3 regions of the Rhodococcus (subgen. Prescottella) equi genome follow, and region 3 is predicted to be linked to each of the others. Evidence: riboswitches for the same ligand, from Rfam matches in the RefSeq annotation. Region 3 holds a riboswitch; each other region holds the start of a gene.
The links. Region 3 has a riboswitch for cobalamin ahead of C7H75_RS10355 (magnesium chelatase subunit D family protein). Riboswitches for the same ligand answer to the same signal wherever they lie in the genome.
Positions count from the first base shown of each region.

Region 1 (6,856 bases), 1.3 Mb from region 3:
TCACTGGTCACAAGTCCTTTCGCTGTTGCTCAGCCGGGCCATGTAATGCAGCTCACAACCCGTTGCGTAACAGCATGCGGTCTTGGATACGCAAAGTCAACAGATAGTGCTCTATTGGCTACGCATTGCGTTGTCCTTGCGTGACTGTTGTGCGGGATGCGTTCCTCTGTGTGCGGAACTCGATGTACTTTGTCGCCATGAAGTGGTGGCTGCTGGTGGGTGCGATCGTCTGCGAGGTCGTTGCGACGTTGTCGTTACGCGCGGCCACCGACCATCCCTCGTGGTACGCGCTGGTGGTGATGGGTTACGTCGCCTCGTTCGGGTTCCTGTCCGCCGTTCTGCGGCGCATGGCCGTCGGGGTCGCGTACGGGATCTGGGGCGCCTGCGGAATCACGATCACTGCGGTGGCTGCGGCGGTCATCTTCGGGGATGCGCTGACCGTGCTCATGGGGTTCGGGATCGTCCTCGTCATCGCGGGGGTTCTGGTGGTCGAGCTGGGTGCGCAGGCAGCCGAAGACGAGCGCGCCGCGGGTGGCGCGGAGCGTCGGGAGTCGGCGCAGTGACTTGGATCCTGCTCGTTGCGGCGATCGTCGTCGAGGTCGCAGGAACGTTGTGCCTCAAGGCTTCCGACGGTGGTCGACGCCGGTGGTGGTTGTTGCCGACGGCCGCCGCCTACGTTGCCGCGTTCGGGCTGATCGCCGTCGTCCTCGATCGCGGCATGGCGGTCGGGGTCGTGTACGGCATCTGGGTCGCGTGCGGGGTCGCGTTGACTGCGATCCTGGGTCGCGTGATCTTCCGTGACCCGCTCACGCCCCGAATGGGACTGGGCATCGCGCTCATCATCGCCGGCGTGCTCGTGATCGAACTCGGCGCGGCGTCGGCCGCGTAGTTGCCGGAACTTCTGTCTCGGTCAAGTTCCATGCAAATGGACTCTTGTCCAGAAAGGTGTCGACCACCGCGAGTCCGGCGTGGTAGAACATGTTCCAGTTTGCTACTGGTTCGTGGCGGGTGTGGCCGATTGAGGGCGCTGTACCGGCCGCGCTCGCCGAAGGAATCCCATGCACTGGTACACCGGCAACACCGTCTACGACACCGTCCTGACCTGCGCATTCGCCTTCGCGGCGTTTGTGATCGTCGGCGGTTTCTTCGCCCAGAGTTCGTACGGCCGCTTCTCGTCCACCAACCTCGGTTTCAACCTGAACCCGAAGCTGGGGTGGTGGCTCATGGAGATCCCCGCGACCGTCGTCTTCGCGGTGTTCTATCTGAGCGGCCCCAATCGGTTAGAGCCCACGTCGCTGGTGCTCGCCGCGGTGTGGCTGCTGCACTACGCGAATCGCGGCTGGTTCTTCCCGCTGTCGATCCGTCAGGTCCCGGGCAAGCGCAGCACGTTCAACGTCTCGGTGATCGCGATGGGCGTGATCGTGACGTCGATGCACGGCTACCTCAACGGCGCGTTCTTCAGTCACGACTACATGCACCAGTACGACACCGCGTGGCTCACCGATCCCCGCTTCCTGATCGGACTGGTGGTCTACCTCGCCGGTTTCGCACTACTGGTGAATTCCGAGTCGATCGTCCGCAACCTGCGCGACAAGGACAACCCCGGCGCCACCGAGTACCGCATCCCGATGGGCGGCGGCTTCCGATTCGTCTCCAGCCCCGCGTATCTCGGTGAGTTGATCGCGTGGGCGGGTTTCGCACTGCTGACGTGGTCGCTCGCGGGTGTGGTCATCTTCCTCATCACCGCCGGCAACCTGATCCCCCGCGCACTCGCCACCCACAAGTGGTACCGGGACAAGTTCGTCGAATATCCCGGCGACCGCAAGGCGTTGATTCCCGGACTGGTCTGACTCGGCTTCCCGCTCCCGCCAGGGGAGCGGGACCACCGCTCAGTCGCCCCGCGCGCGGTCCGCGTGCCCGAGATTCCGGTCCGGGACGACGGCGTCGCGCACCAGTTTCTTCAGCGTCACGATGTCGGGAAATCCTCCGTCGCGCTTGCGATCCCACACCAACGTGTCGCCGGCGGTGACCTCGAAGATCCCGCCGGTACCGGGGATCATCGCCACCTCGCCGAGTTCCGTGCCGAAGGTGTTCAGCAACTCCTGGGCCATCCACCCGGCGCGGAGTAGCCAGTTGCACTGGGTGCAGTACGTGATGGTGACGCGGGCGGGGGAGGTCATCCCTCCAGGATCGCAGATCGGCGCCGGGCGCCGTGCCACTCGGTGACCGGACGACCCGCGACGAGGTGCTCGTCGACGAGACGATCGATCCGGTCGGCGGTGAGCCCGCAGTACCAGGTGTCGTCCGGGTACACCGCGACCACCGGTGCCTGCGAACACGGGAACATGCAGCCGGTCTGGGTGACGAGGACGTCGTCGTCACCAAGCCCGCGCGCCTCGAGCGCGTGGTCCAGCGCCTCCGCGGTTTCCGGGCCGCCGCGCGCCGAACACCGCGGTCCGCGGCACACCAGCACATGTCGGGTGAAGCCGGGCACCTCGTCCCATGCCGGTGACGTGAGGGGCGCGGTGGTGGTGCGGGCCGGTGTCGTTGCTCCGCTGATCGCGGCGTCGAGCAAATCCGTGTAGTTCGCGGTGTCGGACAGCGGCGGAGCCAGACGGACGTCGGGTGCCCCTGCCCCACGTTCGCGGAGCCAGTGTCCGACGACCCGTCTGAACCACGCGTCGATCTTGCGGTCCAGCACGGTCTGCGCACTCACCACCACGATCTCGGCGGCCCCGGACGCGGCGGCCTCGTCGAGGGCGCCGGTGACCGACGTCCCCGACCCGCCGAGCACCGCGGTGCGGAAGACGGTGTCGGGATGGCGCTCCCCGAGCGCGTGCAGTGCGGCGCGGACCTGGTCGCGCGGGTCGTCGCCGCGATCGGTGGGCGCGGTGACGACCACCCAGCGACGCGGACGAATGTCGTTCATGAGGAAAGCCTTTCGATTTCGGCGCCGGTCGTGCCGCACAACACCACCATGGGGCGTCCGGTGCGTGGATGCGGCTGGACGATCGCGTCGATGCCGTAGACGTCGGCGAGCAACTGTTCGGTGAGGACACTTTCGGGGGTGCCCTCGGTGACGACGCGGCCGCGGTCCAGGACCACGAGGTGATCGCAGTACATGGCGGCGAGGTTCAGGTCGTGCATCGCGGCGACGGTGGTGAGGCCGCGCGCGCGAATCAGGTCGAGCAGTTCGAGCGACGCGGAGACGTCGAGGTGGTTGGTGGGCTCGTCGAGCAGCACCACACAGGGACGTTGCGCAAACGCCCGTGCCAGTTGGGTCTTCTGTTTCTCGCCGCCGGACAGGCTCTGCCACAGGCGGTGTCGCAGGGCGGTGATCCCGGCCATCGCCAGGCTCTCGGTGACGATGTCGGCCGTCCCGGCGGCGGCCGGCCGGGCCCACCCGCCGCGGTGCGGAATCATGCCGAGTTCGACGATCTGTTCGACGGTCAACTCCAGTTCGGTTGCCGAATGCTGCTCCACGAGGGCCACCGTGCGGGCGAACTCGCGGCGGTCGATCTCGGCTGCGGGTTCGTCGCCGACCATCACACGCCCGGAGTCGGGGCGGGTGAGGCGGGCCATCGCGGACAGCAGCGACGTCTTCCCGGAGCCGTTCGGCCCGATGAGCCCGGTGACCCGTCGGGAGGGCGCGTGGCAGCTGACGCCGTCGAGGATCGTGGTGCCGTCCACCGACCACGTCACGGCCTCGGCCCGGATCTCGGGGGAGTGGTGGCTCATGCGCGGGCCCCTCGGCGTCGCAGCAACAGGACGAACACCGGCACACCGACGACCGCAGTGACGATGCTGATTGGTAGTTCACGACCGGGCATCACCGTCCGCGCGGCGATGTCCGCCCAGACCAGCAGGACGGCCCCTGCCAGTGCGACGACGGGCAACAGCCGAGCGTGCAACGGGCCGACGAGCATTCGGGCGGCGTGCGGGACGACCAGCCCGACGAACCCGATCACGCCGGACTGCGCGACCAGCGCGGCGGTGCACAGCGACGCGATCCCGTAGAGCACCCAGCGGGAGCGTTCGACGTCGGTGCCCAGGCTCGCGGCGGCGCGCGCACCGAAGGCGAACGAGTCGAGCACCCGCGCGTGCGCGAGCAGCACGCCGGTGGTGACGACGACGACCGCGGTGATGGTGACGAGGCCCGACCAGCGGGCCCCGGCGAACGAGCCGAGGGTCCACTGCAACACGCGGTGGGCGGCGTCGCGATCCCCGAAGAACACCAGCGCGGAGGTCAGTGCCGCCGCGAACTGGCCGACCGCGATGCCGGCCAGCACGAGGCGGCCGGGCAGGAGCGCGCCGGAGGGGGAGGTGGAGATGAGGAAGACCACCAGCAGGCTCGCCAGGGCCGCGACGAAGGCCGCGACCGACACCGCGCTCATGCCGAGCACACCGACCGTGCCGACCCCGGCCGTCAGCGCGAGTACCGCGCCGAGTGAGGCTCCACCGGACATGCCGAGGAGGTAGGGGTCGGCGAGCGCGTTGCCGGTGAGCGACTGCAACACCGCGCCGCACAGCGCGAGTCCGGCGCCGACCAGCGCCGCCGCAAGGACCCGGGGCAGCCGCAGGTCCACGACGATGTGCGTGGTCAGCAGGTCGGTGCCTGCTCCGACACCGAGACGTCCGGCGATCGCCTCCACCACGGTCCCGATCGAGAGGTCGGCGGCGCCGATCGCGACGCCGGCCGCGCAGCTCACCACGAGCAGCGCGGCCAGTGCCGCCGTCCAACCGGTGGCCGTCGTCGTTCGTACCCGGGCGGGAACCCGGGCGCTCACGCTCATGCCCGGCCGCCGCCCAGCTGCTCGGCGACGAGAGTTGCCCCCTCGATCAGACGCGGGCCGGGAGTGCTCGCCGAGAACGGCACCACGACGAACGCGTCGTCGCGGACGGCCTTCAGATCCTTCAGCGACGGATCGTTGCGGAGGTAGTCCTTCTTCGCCTCGGCCGTGTCCCACGACGCGTCGGCGAGAACGATGACGTCCGGGTTCGCCGCCAGCACGGTCTCCCAGCTGCCGTCCAGCCAGGCACCGTCGGAGCCGGCGAAGATGTTGGTGCCGCCGACCGCGTCGATGATGAGCTGCGGTCCGCCGGCATTGCCGCCGATGTACGGGGTGTCGGTGCCGCTGTCGTACCAGAAGACGCTGCGGCCGTTCGCCGCTGCGGTGGTCTCGATCCCGCTCAGCGTCTGGCGCATCTGCGCGACGACGGCGTCGGCGTCGGCCTCGCGCCCGAAGAGCGTGCCGTAGTCGGTGATCTCGGTCGCGATCGAGTCCCAGGACACCGCCGGACGCGTCGACTTGTCCTTGCAGGCGAACGGCGAGACGTAGGTGGCGATGCCCAGAGTGTCGAACGACTCGTGGGTACCGACGGCCTTGTCCTCGAACGCGCTCGAATACGACGCCAGCACCAGGTCCGGCTTGGTCTCGAGGAGCGCTTCCCGGCTCGGGTAGTCATTCTCGTCCAGCGCCGGGATCTGCGCGTACGCCGCCTGCCACTGCGCGGCGATGGTGTCGTCGAGGTACGCGGTGCCGGCCATCTGTCCCTCCGCGCCGATCGCGAGCGCCGACTCGGTGGCGCCCTGGTTGAGGGTGACGGCCCGCTCCGCCGGACCGTCGAGAGTGACGGTGCGGCCGCAGTTCTGCAGGGAGATCGACGCGGTGCCGGCGTCCTCGTCGGACGACCCGCCGCAGGCGGTGAGGGTGAGGGCTGCGGCGATCGACACCGCTGCTGTGGAGATGACTCGGCGAGAGATAGGGGTACGCAAAGCGACCCGCCTTCCATGACTCGTGGAAAACGTGCAGGTATGCGTCACGGCCGGTCTCCTGGCTCGGCAGGGATGACCGCCGACTACGCCTTCCCGGATGCGTGAGCATCCAGTGGCTGGGGTCGAACCCCTAGTAGTCGACGTACCTGCCCACAGTGGCGAGTACCGCGCCGGCTTCTACCGGACTTCCCGAACACCGTGACGACATCGTGAAGAATAGACGACCGGTGCCCGGGCAATGGTCGGCCTTGTCGGTTTCGTGCTGTTCGGCGGTCGAGGGCGCGGAAGGCGGTGCGGACCCCTCCGGGGTCGTCAGCGCATTACCTGGACCTGCTCCGCGATGTCGGCGGCGAGCGCCATCGCGGTCAGTGCCAGACCGCTGTTGAGGTCGTACCGCAGCTGCCCGACATGACCGTCTCGGACCGCGCGCACCCTTTTCCACGTCGGCGACTGGGCCTCGGCGGCGTCGGGATTCTGCAACAGGACGAAATCCGCCTGCTCGAAGATGTCGAGTTGTTCGAGCGCGTAGAAGGTGATTCCCCTGTTGTCCGCAGACGCGTTCGCGGGATCGGTCAGCACGTCCAATCCGAGATCGCGCGCCACCGACACCGCGAACGTGTCGTTCTGCAGCCAGAGTTGTCCCTTGTCCGCACCCGCGATCGCGATGGTCTTCCCGTCGAGAAGCCCGGCCATCGCGGCACGCGCCTGCGCCAGTTCGGCGTTGTAGCGAGCAACCACACGGTCGGCGACATCGCGTCGATCGAGTGCCGTCAACTGCTCGGTCATCGCTCGCTTCCACGTCGATCCGGGAGTCCCCTGGTCGACGACGAGAACCGGTGCGATGTCGGTCCCCAGGAGCTCCCGCTCCCGGTAGTAGTCCCACCAACCCTGACCCACGACCAGCAGATCCGGTTCGTAGCCGAGAATCGCCTCGGCGTTCGGTTCGTTGTTGGTGCCGCCGAGACGCTCCGTCCCGGCGGGCACTCGCTGCATGAGTTGCGACCTGTCGTCCCAGTTGGTGGCGACGATCGGGTACTCGGCGAGCAGGGCGAAGTCGAGCGCGGCTCGGGCCTCGAGCAC
Region 1 is NZ_CP027793.1:913,651-920,506, forward strand. It holds gene C7H75_RS04225 (DMT family transporter) at 198-563, shown strand; gene C7H75_RS04230 (DMT family transporter) at 560-889, shown strand; gene C7H75_RS04235 (phosphatidylethanolamine N-methyltransferase family domain-containing protein) at 1,059-1,850, shown strand; gene C7H75_RS04240 (Rdx family protein) at 1,890-2,180, opposite strand; gene C7H75_RS04245 ((2Fe-2S) ferredoxin domain-containing protein) at 2,177-2,929, opposite strand; gene C7H75_RS04250 (ABC transporter ATP-binding protein) at 2,926-3,738, opposite strand; gene C7H75_RS04255 (FecCD family ABC transporter permease) at 3,735-4,793, opposite strand; gene C7H75_RS04260 (ABC transporter substrate-binding protein) at 4,790-5,734, opposite strand; cobalamin riboswitch at 5,808-5,992, opposite strand; gene C7H75_RS04265 (ABC transporter substrate-binding protein) at 6,089-6,856, opposite strand, start outside.
Region 1: it holds a riboswitch for cobalamin, as region 3 does, so the genes downstream of both, C7H75_RS04260 (ABC transporter substrate-binding protein) here and C7H75_RS10355 (magnesium chelatase subunit D family protein) in region 3, are expected to answer to the same signal.

Region 2 (6,856 bases), 1.1 Mb from region 3:
GCGTCGAACTCGCCGGGCGCGCGGTGCAGGGCGCCGGTGCGGCGCTGATCGCTCCGTCTGCCCTGACGATGTTGATGATGCTCTTCGGTGGTAACCCGCGCGAACTGACCAAGGCGTTCGCGCTCTACGGCGCCGCGGCGCCTGCGGGTGGGACCGCCGGCGTGTTCTTCGGAGGCCTGATCACCGAATATGCCAGCTGGCCCTGGGTTTTCTACATCAACATCCCGATCGCTCTGATCATTCTGGCCGTCACCCCTGCTCTCATGCCGCCCGGAGGGCTCCTCGCGCGCAGTCGGATCGACGTGCTCGGCGCCGTCAGCGTCACCGCGGGCCTGGCGGCCCTCGTCTACGGGATCGTCCAGGCGCCGGAGGTCGGGTGGGGTTCGGCCCGCACCTGGCTCGTTCTCGCAGGTGCCGCTGCGCTGCTCGTCGGATTCGTCGCGTTGCAGGCGACCCGTCGCGAACCGCTGATCCGTCTCGGCATCTTCCGGGCTCCCAACCTCGGCGCTGCCAATCTGGCCCAACTGCTCCTCGGTGCCGCCTGGATCCCGATGTGGTTCTTCCTCAACCTGTACCTGCAGCAGGTCCTCGGCTACACCGCGTTCCCCAGCGGCGCGGCCCTGGTGCCCATGACGGTACTGATCATGATCGGCATGGTCGTGCTCGCACCTCGGGCAATCGGCCGATTCGGGCCGAAGAACATGACGGTTGCCGGATTGCTGCTCCTCGCGGCCGGCATGGTCTGGCTGTCCTTCGTGCGTCCCGACGGTTCGTTCGTCACCGACGTGCTTCCCGCGTCCTTGGTTGCGGCGCTCGGCATGTCGCTCGCCTTCATCCCGACTCTCGGCACCGCGATCTCCGCGGCGCGGCCAGAGGAGGGCGGGCTCGCTTCCGGCATCGTCAACACGAGCTACCAGGTGGGCTCGGCCATCGGTCTCGCCGCCATGACCGCCATCGCGGCTGCCTACGGCGCCGACCGGATCGGTGACCCGGTAGCCCTGACCGACGGGTTCTCGGCGGCCTTCCTGGGCGCCGCGGTCGTTGCGCTGATCGGTGCCGTTGCCACAGCGCTGCTTTTCCGGAGCGCGGCGGCGGAGTCGGTTCCGAGCGACCCCGACGGCGTTACAGTGGAGCGAACCGTGTGACCGCGGTCCCGACCACGAGGAGCCTGACGTGGACATCGGATTTCTGGGTATGGGCACGATGGGCAGGCCGATGGCGCGCAATCTCGCCCGGGCCGGCTACGACGTGACGGTGTGGAATCGAAGTCCGGGCAAGGCCGCCGACGTCGTCGACTACGGGGCGTCCGAGGCGCCCGATCTTGCCGATGTGCTTCACAAGTCCGTCGTGTTCAGTTCACTGGCCGACGACGGCGCCTTCACCGAGTCGGTGTTGTCGGCGCCGTCGTTGCAGGCCGCGAAACCGGGTTCCGTGCATGTCAATCTGGCCACGGTCAGCCCGGGAAAGTCCGGTGAGGCGGAAGCGGCCCTGAGTGAACGGGGAATCTTCTACGTGGCGGCGCCGGTGTTCGGGCGTGCCGAGGTGGCCGAGGCGGGACAGCTGACCGTACTAGCGGCGGGGGATCCGGGTGCAATCGACGTGGTGGCGCCGATGCTCGACGTCATCGGGCGACGCACGTGGCGGATCGGCGAGGATCCCGCGCAGGCCAATGTGGTCAAGATTCTGGGAAACTATCTGATCGCCAACGCGATTCAGGCAATGGCGGAGGCCACGACGGTCGCCGAGAAGGTCGGCGGTTCGCCCGAACTGCTGATGGAGATCATGAACGACAGCCTGTTCCCCGGTGGCGTCTACCAGGGATACGGCGCGATGATCGCACAGCGCCGCTACGAACCCGCGGGTTTCAGACTGCCGTTGGGACTCGAGGACGTCCGCCTGGCGCTCGCCCAGGCGCACGCCGTGAACGTCGGCCTGCCCTTCGGCAGCGTACTCGAGGATCTGTTCCTCGACGCGCTCGCCCACGGGCAGGCCGACCAGGACTGGTCCGCCGTCACCGAGGCCACCCGGCGGCGGGCCGGGTTACCCTAGTGGTCCCCGGTCCCGCCTCCGCTGTCGCGGCGGACCCGATCGCCTAGAGTTCCGCGCGCACCATGTGTGCGGCGTCGACGAGGTTGCGCAGTGATGCCTCGACCTCGACCGAGCCTCGTGTCTTGAGGCCGCAGTCGGGGTTGACCCAGAGTCGTTCCGACGGAACGACCTTCAGTGCGGCGCGCAGAGATGCGGCGATCTCGTCGACGGGCGGCACCCGCGGCGAGTGGATGTCGTACACGCCGGGTCCGACGCCCAGGTCGAAGCCGACCGCGTCCAGGTCGTCGAGCACTTCCATGTGTGAGCGGGCCGCCTCGATCGACGTGACGTCGGCGTCCAAGCCGGCGATCGCCCCGATCACGGCACCGAACTCGGAGTAGCACAGGTGGGTATGGATCGCGGTGGCGTCGGCGATGCCCGACGTCGACAGCCGGAATGCTCCCACGGCCCAGTCCAGGTAGTGCTGTTGCTCTGCCGCCCGCAGCGGCAACAATTCACGCAGCGCGGGCTCGTCGACCTGGATGATCCGGGCGCCGGCCCTTTCCAGGTCGATCGTCTCGTCGCGGATCGCGAGGGCGATCTGATCGGCGGACTCGGCGAGCGGCTGGTCGTCGCGCACGAACGACCACGCCAGGATCGTGACCGGGCCGGTGAGCATGCCCTTGACGGGTCTGTCGGTGAGTGACTGGGCGTACGTGAACCATTCGACGGTCATCGGCTCCGGTCGGCGCACGTCGCCGAACAGGATCGGTGGGCGGACGCAGCGGCTGCCGTACGACTGCACCCAGCCGTTCGCGGTGGCGAAGAAGCCGTCGAGCTGCTCGGCGAAGTACTGCACCATGTCGTTGCGTTCGGGTTCGCCGTGTACCAAGACATCCAGCCCCAACTCGTCCTGCAGTGCAATCACGTCGGCGACCTCGGCCCGCATGCGGCGGACGTACTCGGCCTGATCGATCTCGCCCTTGCGCAGCGCGGCGCGTGCCACGCGAATCGCGGTGGTCTGCGGGTACGAACCGATAGTGGTGGTCGGCAACGGCGGCAGCGGCAGCCGACTCGCCTGCACGGTGCGCCGCTCCGCCGCCGGGATCCGCGTGCGGTCGGCGTCGGTCAGGTCGGCGAGGCGCTCGCGGATCGCGTCGTCGTGCAGTCGCGGATCGGCGACCCGGGTGGCGGCCGCCGCACGTGCCTCGGACAGTTCGGTGGCGATCGCCCCGCGTCCCGAGCGCAGCCCGGCCGCGAGGGTGGCGACCTCACCGATCTTCTCGGAACCGAACGCCAGCCACGACCGCAGCGCCCGGTCGAGACCGTCCTCGCCGCTGAGGGTGTAGGGGACGTGCAGCAGCGAGCACGACGTCGACACGGCCACCGAACCCGCACGCTCACGCAGCATTTCGAGGGTGTCGAGTGAGGCGTCCAGTCCGTTGCGCCAGATGTTGCGGCCGTCGACGACGCCGGCGACAAGGTGCTTGCGTTCGAGTCCCTCCGCCGCGATCACAGACTCGGAGGACCCTGCGACCAGGTCGACGGCGATGCCCTCGATACCCGTCGACGTCAGTACCGGCAGTGCCGCGCCGAGGTCACCGAAATACGACGCGACGAGGATCGCGGGACGATGGTCGAGCGCGGCGAGGCGGTCGTACACCGAGCGGGTCGCGGCCAGCTCGGCGTCGGTCCGGTCGGCCACGAGCGCCGGCTCGTCGATCTGAACCCACTCGACGCCCGCGTCCGCGAGACGGTGCAGCAGATCCGCGTACAGGGGCACGATCTCGTCCAGGCGCTCGAGCGCGGAGCCGTCGTCGAACTTCGACAGCAGCAGGAAGGTGATCGGTCCGATCACGACCGGGCGTGCCGGGATGCCGAGGTCCCGGGCCTCGGCGACCTCGCCGAGTATCTTGCCCGGATTCAGCACGAACCTGGTCGCGGCGGTGATCTCGGGGACCAGGTAGTGGTAGTTGGTGTCGAACCACTTCGTCATCTCGAGCGGCGGCACGGTGTCGGTCCCGCGCGCGGCCGCGAAGTAGCGGTCCAGTTCGTCGTCGATCCTCTCGACCCGCTCGGGCAGCGCGCCCAACATGACAGCGGTGTCGAGCATCTGGTCGTAGTACGAGAAAGTGCCCACCGGGACGGAGTCGATCCCGGCGGAGACGAGTTCGGTCCAGGTCTGTCGGCGCAGATCCTTGCCGACCGCCGCGAGTGCGGCGGCGTCGAGGTTCCCGGCCCAGTAGGCCTCGACGGCCCTCTTGAGCTCGCGGCGGGGTCCGATGCGCGGGGAGCCCAGCACGGTTGCGGTGAAAGCGAATGTCACGTCGTTCTCCAGTTGCTCACAGCGTGGATGGTCACCGCCGGCAGACGAGAACGTAAGCGAGCCCTGTGTGTACCCGCCAGCGGGCAGCACGAAGTGCCGAGCATCGCCCATCTCGCCTTCTCCACGAGGCGGTGGACCGTCGGGCACGGCGTGCCCGACACAGTCGGCAGGTCTTCGGACTCGTGGGCGCTCGGCCGGGAATCGACCCGGCGAAACCTACTGGCCGTCGCTTCCCGGACCTGTCGGTCCAGTGCTCATGACGGCGGTCGTTCCCACTCACCGCTGCGGGACAGTCCCGGATTTCCACCGGGTTCCCTCTCACATCCGCCGGTCTCACGACCACGGATGCTTCGACGCCGGCGGCGGTCTTCGGGGCTCCTCACGACCGCACCCGGCGAACCAGCTGCACCGTCCAGCATAGGCCCCGGGGAAAGGCCGATCGGGCGGACCCGTGGTGGCGTCCGCCCGATCGAGTATCGAGTAGCGGTGTCTGGGTCCGGTGCTACGACGCCGAATCCGGAGTGAGCCAGGCATTTCCGAACAGCAGGACGCCGTCGGCACTGGGCGTGATGCCGTGCGCGTTCTTGCTCCAAGGGATGAAGTACTTGCCCGCGCCGAGGACCATCATCGGGTTCGTCTCGTTCACCAGGGTCTGGATGTCCTCGAGGACCCGGCGGCGGTCGTCGTCGTTCGGTGCGGACTGCAGCTTGCCGAGGAGGGCGTCCATCTCGGGGTTCTGATACCCGAGGACGTTGGACGTCGACGCGCTCGCCAGATTGCCGTACATGCGCATGAACGGCGATTCGTCGAGGACATTGAACGCCGACTCGCCCAGATCGAAATCGTGCTTGGCATACATCATCTTGACGAGGTCGTTGATGCCGCTGTTGTAGACGATGTCGACGGTGAACCCGACGGCCTGCAGCATCGACTGGATCGCGAGTGCCCGGCGTTGAGCGCCCGGTTCGTTGAGGCCCGCATAGGTGAGCTTGCCGTCGTAGCCGTCGGCCTTGGCCTCGGCCAGGACCTTCCTCGCGGTGTCCGGGTCGAAGGTGGAGCCGGACACGTTTCCGTGCCACTGCGACCAGGACTGGAACATGTCGGTGCCCGGCATACCGAAGCCACCTTCACCGCGCTCGTTGAACGTTTCCGGGTTCAGTGCCTTGACGATCGCCTCGCGCACCCGCGGATCCGACGCCGCGCGTCCCTCGCGCTGGTTCAGTACCTGCACGCCACCCATGCTGGCGGTGTAGACGTAGCCGACGTCCCCGGCCTCGAGTGCGTTGTGCACGGTGTCCGCGGCACGCAGGTACGCGGCCTGGATGCCGCCGCTGTGCAACGCGTCGAGCTTGGCCTGCTCGCCGACGATGGCCGGGAACCGCAGCTTGTCCAGGTTCGGCCTGCCGTCCCAGTAGCCCGGATTCGCGGCGAGTACCAGTTCGTTCTGGGATGCGAACTTCTCGACCGTGAACGGGCCCGCTCCGATGGGAGTGAAGGTGCCGTTGGCCGTCGACGAGGGCGCCACGATCATGCCCGGTCCGGTGGTGAACATGATCGGGAACTCGTTCCACGGCTGCTTCAGCGTGAACACGACCGTCGACGGGTCGGGCGACTCCACCTTGTCGACCGTCACCTTCCACACCTGCGTGTGGGTGCCCTTCTTCTCGAGGTAGTGATCGATGCTCCACTGCACCGCCGCTGCGTCGAGCGTGGTGCCGTCGCTGAACTTCACGCCGTCCCGCAGCTTCAACGTCCAGACGGTGTTGTCCCCGTTGGGTGTCAGCGACTGCGCCAACTGCGGCTGATACTCCTTGGTGGCCGTGTCGTAGCGCATGAGGACGTCGTAGATTGCCGCCATCTCGGTGCCGCCGGTCGCCCCGCCGTCCTGCCGATCGGCCGGATCCAGGCTGCTCACCGCGTTGTACGTCGCGTACGACAGCATTCCGCCGGAAACGGCGTCGCCGCCGTCGGGCTGCTCGCCCACCAGGCCCGTCGTGACGTCGGTGGCGTCGGTGGCGGAGGTCGAGCTCTGGCCCGCGCATCCGGCCGCCAGCACCGTCGCCGCGGCCAACGCTGTGAACACCCGACCGAACCGGGCAAGTGACGATCGTGTCATTCGATCCTTCTTCCGTTCCGAGACTGTGTGATTGGGAAAGCGGGCTCGCCGTCGATCATCCGGCGGAGCAGGTGGTGGTGCAGGACGTACTCGTCGGGGTCCGACGGCGCCGCACTGTCGCCGAAGTGGATGGAGCGACGCTTGATGCGGGACATGATGATGCCGTGGCGGACGGCGGCGTAGACGAGGTAGAAGTCGAGGTCGCGCAGTTCGACGCCGGTCGTCTCCTCGTACAGGGCGACCACCTCCTCGCGTCGGAGCAGATGGGGAAGGCCCGGTCGATCGAACTGTTCCGCCATGTCCTGGAACATCCGGTGGAAGAAGACGAACCAACCGACGTCCACCTCACGGGGAGCGAGGGTTGCGAGCTCCCAATCGAGTACGGC
Region 2 is NZ_CP027793.1:1,132,658-1,139,513, forward strand. It holds gene C7H75_RS05440 (MFS transporter) at 1-1,145, shown strand, start outside; gene C7H75_RS05445 (NAD(P)-dependent oxidoreductase) at 1,054-2,049, shown strand; gene metE (5-methyltetrahydropteroyltriglutamate--homocysteine S-methyltransferase) at 2,093-4,354, opposite strand; cobalamin riboswitch at 4,521-4,703, opposite strand; gene C7H75_RS05455 (ABC transporter substrate-binding protein) at 4,857-6,470, opposite strand; gene C7H75_RS05460 (phosphotransferase family protein) at 6,467-6,856, opposite strand, start outside.
Region 2: it holds a riboswitch for cobalamin, as region 3 does, so the genes downstream of both, metE (5-methyltetrahydropteroyltriglutamate--homocysteine S-methyltransferase) here and C7H75_RS10355 (magnesium chelatase subunit D family protein) in region 3, are expected to answer to the same signal.

Region 3 (6,856 bases):
GTCGAGACCGGCCTCCCGGGCCTGTTCCTCGGTCATCCCGACGTCCGCGATCTGCGGGTCGGTGAACACCGCGGCGGGCACGAACCGGTGATCGGTGCGGCGCAGGTGTGCTGTGGAAGCCCAGGCGTCGTGCAGGAGGTTGTGCTGGACGACCCGCATCTCGTGGTTCGCGACGTGCTTGAGCTGGTACGGCGACGACACGTCACCGAGCGCGAACACCCCTTCCGCCGTGGTGCGCTGGTACTCGTCGACGATCACCCGTCCCGCCTCGTCGACGGCGACGCCACCGAGCGCCGCGTCGAGTCGGTCCCCGTTGGGGATGCGGCCCACGGCGACGAGCAGCTCGTCACCGGAGACGACGGTGCCGTCGGCCAGTTCGAGCTCGATACCGTTGCCCGCCGGGCGCGCGGCCACCATCGGATTTCCCAGGTGCACGTCCCACTTGCGTTGCGCGAGTTCGGTGAACCACGTGGAGACGTCCTTGTCGAGGTGGCGCAGCAGCCGGTCGCTGCGGCCGACGATCGACACCTGCACGCCCAGCGCCGAGAAGACGTGCGCGAATTCCGCTGCGATGAAACCGGATCCGAGGATCACCAGGCGCTCGGGCAATTCCGGCAGGCGCATGATGTCGTCGTTGGTGTGATAGCGGACGCCGCCCTCGAGGACCTCGTTCGGGATGGAGGGACGCGAGCCGGCGGCGATCACGACCTGGTCCGCGGTGATGACCTCACCGGTCCCGGTGTCGATGCTGCGCGGTCCGACGAAGCGTGCGTGCCCGCGGAACACCGTGACGTTGTCGCAGTCCTCGGTGCGATAGCGCTCGCCGCCGGCCGAGATCGGATCGATCCGGCCGAACACCCGCTTGACGATGTCGGACCAGCGGACGTCGTCGAGCGTGGCGTCGATACCGAGCTTGGAGGACGCGGTGATCGTGCGCGCCACTTCCGCGGCGTAGACGAACATCTTGGTCGGGATGCACCCCACATTGAGGCACGTACCGCCGAAGGTGCTCTCTTCGAGGATCGCGACCTTCTTGCCGTCGTAGCGTTCGTCGAGGATCGAGTTGCCGGACCCGGTGCCGATGATCGCGAGGTCGAAGTGGTTCACGCAGAAGCTCCCGTTTCTCGGTCGGCAGTGAGATGGTGTGCGTCGAGCCAGGCCAGCCACAGGTCGACCTCGTGGAACGCGTCGGCGAGGGGCTTCTCGGTGGACAGGAAGACGTCGTGGCGGGCACCGTCGATCGGCACGATCGTGGTGCGATCGCCGAGGCAGCCCGCCCACTTGGCGATCTGTTCGACGTCGAGCACCGCGTCGGCGGCATCGACGGTGGGGTTGTAGCGCGAGGCGAAGACGGTCCGTTTCGACCGCAGGATCAGCGACGGCACGCCGATGTCGAGCCCGTGGTGCAGTTGAGCGTGGCCGCGTCGGATCGCGCGGAGCCACCCGAACCGCACCGGGAACCCGGTGAGCGGCTTCCAGTCGAGGTTGTACTCCCATGCCCCGTTGGAGCCGACGTGCAGGCTCGCTCCGTAGGTGTCGAGCTTCTGGCCGGGGAGGGGAGTCTTGCTCGACACCCGGCCGAGCGCGTCGATCGCCGCCGACGTGCCGGCCGTGCGCAGCAGCGCCGGTCCCTGCAGGTCGAACCACGGGCTGTTGAGGATGAGTCCCGCCACACCCGCGCCCGCCGATCCGCCGGGCCGGCGCTCGAGCCGGTCGAGCCACAGCGGCAGGATCAGACCGCCCGTCGAGTGCGCGACGAGGAGTACCTGTCCGCCGCCGATCTGTTCCCGGACCAGGCGCAGTGCCTCGTCGAGTTCCGCGTCGTAGAACTTCAGGTCCGTCACGAAGTGCGGGGTCTGACCCGGACGCCGGGAGCGGCCGCATTTGCGCAGGTCGAGGGCGAAGAAGGAGTAGCCCTGCTCGGCGAAATGCTCGGCGACGTGCTGCTGGAAGAAGTAGTCGGTGAACCCGTGGACGTACAGCACCGCGCGGTTCCCCGTCAGGTCCCCGGGCTGGTAGCGGACCAGCGTGGCCTCGACGTCGCCCTCCCCGTCCGGATCGGGACCCAGAGGGATCGTCAGCTGCTGGTAGCCGTCGCCGAGGACGTCGGGAGCCCAAGTAGTCACGATCACACTCTATTGGGCGAACGAAGTCGTTTGCGAGGGGCACAATTGGGGAAGGTGACGCACAGGTAACCTAAGCGCCACAGGCGCGCGAAAAGCGGTCTGTCCACGCGATGTCTCCGAGCGGGCGATGCGTGCGAACCAGGTCGCGTGTGAACAGACAAGGAAGTCGATTCTCCAGTGTCAGAGCAGAACGTAGTGGCGAAGACCGATGTAGTGCTCGTGGGTGCGGGCATCATGAGCGCAACGCTCGGCGCGATCCTGCGTCAGCTGCAGCCTGACTGGTCGATCACCACCTTCGAGCGACTCGACGCCGCCGCGGCCGAGAGCAGCGACCCGTGGAACAACGCGGGCACCGGCCACTCGGCTCTCTGCGAGCTCAACTACACCCCGGCCAAGGGCGACGGCGTCGACATCAGCAAGGCCGTCAACGTCAACGAGCAGTTCCAGGTCTCCCGGCAGTTCTGGGCGTACGCGGTCGACAACGGGATCCTCACCGATCCCAAGGAGTTCATCAACCCGATCCCGCACGTGAGCTTCGTGCACGGCGCGGACAACGTGAAGTACCTGCGTGCGCGCTACGACGCGCTCGCCGGCCACCCGCTGTTCGCCGGCATGGAGTACTCGGAGTCGGAGGAGTTCTTCGCCGAGCGTCTGCCGCTGATGGCCAAGGGGCGTGACTACTCCGACCCGGTGGCTCTGAACTGGACCGAGTCCGGCACGGACGTCGACTTCGGTGCGCTCACCCGGCAGCTCCTGGGTTACGTCGGCGCGTCCGGCGGCCAGGTGTTCTTCGGGCACGAGGTCCGCAACCTCACCAAGCAGTCCGACGGCAGCTGGCTCGTCAAGGTCGAGAACCTGCGCACCGGTGCCAAGAAGACCGTCAACGCCAAGTTCGTGTTCGTCGGCGCCGGCGGCGGCGCGCTGCACCTGCTGCAGAAGTCGGGGATCCAGGAAGCCAAGGGCTTCGGCGGCTTCCCCGTGAGCGGCCAGTTCCTGCGCTGCACCAACCCCGAGCTCATCGCCCAGCACCGCGCCAAGGTGTACGGCAAGGCAGCCGTCGGTGCGCCCCCGATGTCGGTGCCGCACCTCGACACCCGCGTCATCAACGGGCGGCAGGGCCTGCTGTTCGGCCCCTACGCCGGTTGGTCGCCCAAGTTCCTGAAGAACGGCAAGGTCACCGACCTGCCCGGTTCGGTCAAGCCGAACAACCTGACGTCGATGCTCGGCGTCGGTCTGACGGAGCTGGGTCTGACCAAGTACCTCATCGGTGAGCTCATGCAGTCGCCCGCCGACCGCATCAACACGCTGCGCGAGTTCGTGCCGCGCGCGACCGGCGGCGACTGGGAGCTCATCACGGCCGGCCAGCGCGTACAGGTGATCCGCAAGAAGGGCAAGGGCGGTGTGCTCGAGTTCGGCACCGCCGTCGTCAACGCCGAGGACGGCACGATCGCCGGCCTGCTCGGCGCGTCCCCGGGCGCGTCCACCGCGGTGCCCGCGATGCTCGACGTCCTGCAGCGCTGCTTCCCGCGAGAGTTCCAGGCGTGGACGCCGAAGCTGCAGCAGATGGTCCCGTCGCTGGGCCTCAAGCTCTCGGACAACCCGGACCTGTTCCAGCAGGTGTGGGACTGGAGCACCCGCTCGCTCGAACTCGGCGACGTCCCCGCATCGGCGCCCGCGCACGCCGCTCCGGTGGTCGAATCCGCCACCGTCTGACACCTCTCACCCGCCGCGGCCCGGAGTTCCGACTCCGGGCCGCGGCGGTGTGCTGTCGGGCTGCAGTCCTCGGCACGGTAGGGTGCAGCAGCAGAGAAACGTCTGCGGGGAAGTCCTGTGAGAATCAGGCGCGGTCCCGCCACTGTGAGGGCGCACGAGGTGCACCCGAAGCCAGAATGCCGCAACGTTTCGCAAGGCCAAGCTCTCGGCGAGGAAACCGGGAAGTGAAGGGATTCGATCGTTGCGTCACAGTCACCAACCTGCCGGGTTTCCGTTCAGCGCCATCGTCGGGCAGGACCGGCTGCGGCTGGCGTTGATCCTGTGCGCCGTCCACCCGGGCATCGGCGGCGTGCTGGTGCGGGGCGAGAAGGGCACCGCCAAATCCACCGTCGTACGTGCACTGACCGCGTTGCTGCCCGAGGTGGGCGAGGGGCGCCGGGCCCGGCTCGTGGAACTGCCGGTCGGCGCGACCGAGGACCGTGTCGTCGGCTCGATCGACCTCGAGAAGGTACTCCGGGACGGCGAACGTGCGTTCCAGCCCGGGCTGCTCGCCGACGCCAATCAGGGCGTGCTCTACGTCGACGAGGTCAACCTTCTCCACGATCACCTGGTGGACGTGCTGCTCGACGCCGCGGCCATGGGGCGTGTCCACGTCGAACGCGACGGCGTCTCGCACTCCCACCCGGCCGAGTTCGTCCTGGTCGGGACCATGAATCCCGAGGAGGGTGAGCTGCGCCCGCAGCTGCTGGACCGGTTCGGTCTCGCCGTCGACGTCGCCGCCTCACGGGACGTGGAGGTGCGCATGCAGGTGGTCCGCCGCCGTCTCGACTACGAGCGCGACCCCGACGGCTTCGCCGCCCGGTATGCCGAGCAGGACGCCGACCTGGCCCGGCGGATCGCCGACGCCCGTGCCGTGGTCGACGCTGTCGAACTGTCCGACGCCGAACTGCGTCGCATCGCGTCGGTGTGTGCGTCGTTCGACGTCGAGGGCATGCGCGCCGACCTGGTGCTCGCGCGCACCGCAACCGCGCACGCCGCGTGGCGCGGCGCCGACGCCGTCACCGAGGAGGACGTGCGGATCGCCGCCGAACTGACTCTGCCGCACCGCCGTCGGCGCGACCCGTTCGACGAGCCGGGTCTGGACCCGCAGCAGCTCGACGACGCGATGGAGCAGGCCGACGCCGACGCGCGTGCGCAGGAAGAGCCCGAACCCGATCCCGACGGGCCCGGTGGCGGCGCATCGCCGTCGGAGCCGGAAGCGTCCACGCATGACTCGAAATCTCGAGCAGGCGAACAGGGATCGCCGGAATCCGGAAGCGGCGCAGGGTCGGAACGCAAGGCCGGCGCGCCCGGCCCGCAGTTCCGGGCGCGACTGCTCGAGATTCCGGGGGTGGGCGACGGGGCTCCGGGCCGGCGGTCCCGCTCGCGTTCGACCCGTGGCCGCGCCGTGCGGACGACCACCGAACCGGGAACGGGCGTGCACCTCGTGGGCACCCTGTTCGCCGCGGCCGAACACCAGACCGTGCGAGGGCGCACCGCTGGCGCGATGCGGCTGGCCCCCAGCGATATTCGCGGCGCCGTCCGGGAAGGCCGCGAGGGCAACCTGGTGCTGTTCGTGGTCGACGCGTCCGGTTCCATGGCGGCCCGGGATCGGCTGTCCGCCGTCACCGGTGCCGTCGTGTCGCTGCTGCGCGACGCCTATCAGCGTCGGGACAAGGTCGCGGTGATCACCGTCCGCGGCACGGATGCCGAGCTGGTGCTGCCGCCGACGTCGTCGGTGGACGTCGCCGTCCGACGCCTGCGCGCGATGAGAACCGGCGGTCGCACGCCGCTCGCGGCGGGTTTCCTGAAAGCGCGTCAGGTCGTCCTGCGCGAGCAGGTCCGCGATCCGCGTCGCCGCGCTCTGGTCGTCGCCCTCACGGACGGACGCGCGACCGGGGCGAAGGACGCCGTCGCGCGGGCCCGGCGGGCCGCCGGAATGCTGGCCGACACCAACGTCGCATCGATCGTCGTCGACTGTGAGACCGGCATGGTCCGCCTCGGCTTGGCGGCCGACCTCGCGCGCGATCTGCGGGGCGGTTACGTCCGCCTCGCGGAACTGTCCGCGCAGCAAGTCGCGGGCGTCGTCCGCGCTGCCGCCTGATCTTCGTCGACCGAACAGGCAAGCCCGAGAAAGGGATTCGAGAATGCCTCAGGGAGTACCCGAAAACGTGCCCGCGGACGGACTCACCACGCGCCAGCGCCGCAACCAGCCGGTGCTGGCCGTCCACACCGGGCCCGGCAAGGGGAAGTCGACGGCCGCGTTCGGGATGGCGCTGCGTGCCTGGAACCAGGGCTTCGACGTCGGCGTCTTCCAGTTCGTCAAGAGCGCGAAATGGAAGGTGGGCGAGGAAGCCGCGTTCCGCGCGCTCGGCGAGCTGCACACCACCAGCGGCGCGGGCGGGGCCGTGGAGTGGCACAAGATGGGTGAGGGCTGGTCGTGGACACGCAAGCACGGCACCGAGGAGGACCACGCCGCCGCCGCGCTCGAGGGCTGGCGTGAGATCGCTCGCCGCCTCGAGGCGCAGACGCATCGCTTCTACGTGCTCGACGAGTTCACCTACCCGCTCAAATGGGGCTGGGTGGATACCGAGGAAGTCGTCGACGCACTGCGGAACCGCCCCGGCAACCAGCATGTGGTCGTCACCGGCCGGGACGCGCCGCAGGCGCTGATGGACGCGGCCGATCTCGTGACCGAGATGACGAAGATCAAGCACCCGATGGACGCGGGCCGCAAGGGCCAGCGCGGCATCGAATGGTGAACGCCCCCAGCACCCCGGCCGTCGTGATCGCGGCGCCGGCGTCGGGCAGCGGTAAGACGACCGTCGCGACCGGCATGGTCGGCGCGTTGCGCGCCGCCGGCGATCGGGTTGCGCCGTTCAAGGTCGGGCCGGACTACATCGATCCCGGCTACCACGCATTGGCAGCCGGTCTGCCCGGCCGCAATCTCGACAGCGTGCTGGTGGGCGCCGACCGGA
Region 3 is NZ_CP027793.1:2,185,586-2,192,441, forward strand. It holds gene mtr (mycothione reductase) at 1-1,107, opposite strand, end outside; gene C7H75_RS10345 (alpha/beta hydrolase) at 1,104-2,126, opposite strand; gene mqo (malate dehydrogenase (quinone)) at 2,304-3,839, shown strand; adenosylcobalamin-variant (AdoCbl-variant) riboswitch at 3,936-4,029, shown strand; gene C7H75_RS10355 (magnesium chelatase subunit D family protein) at 4,081-5,982, shown strand; gene cobO (cob(I)yrinic acid a,c-diamide adenosyltransferase) at 6,026-6,640, shown strand; gene C7H75_RS10365 (cobyrinic acid a,c-diamide synthase CobB) at 6,634-6,856, shown strand, end outside.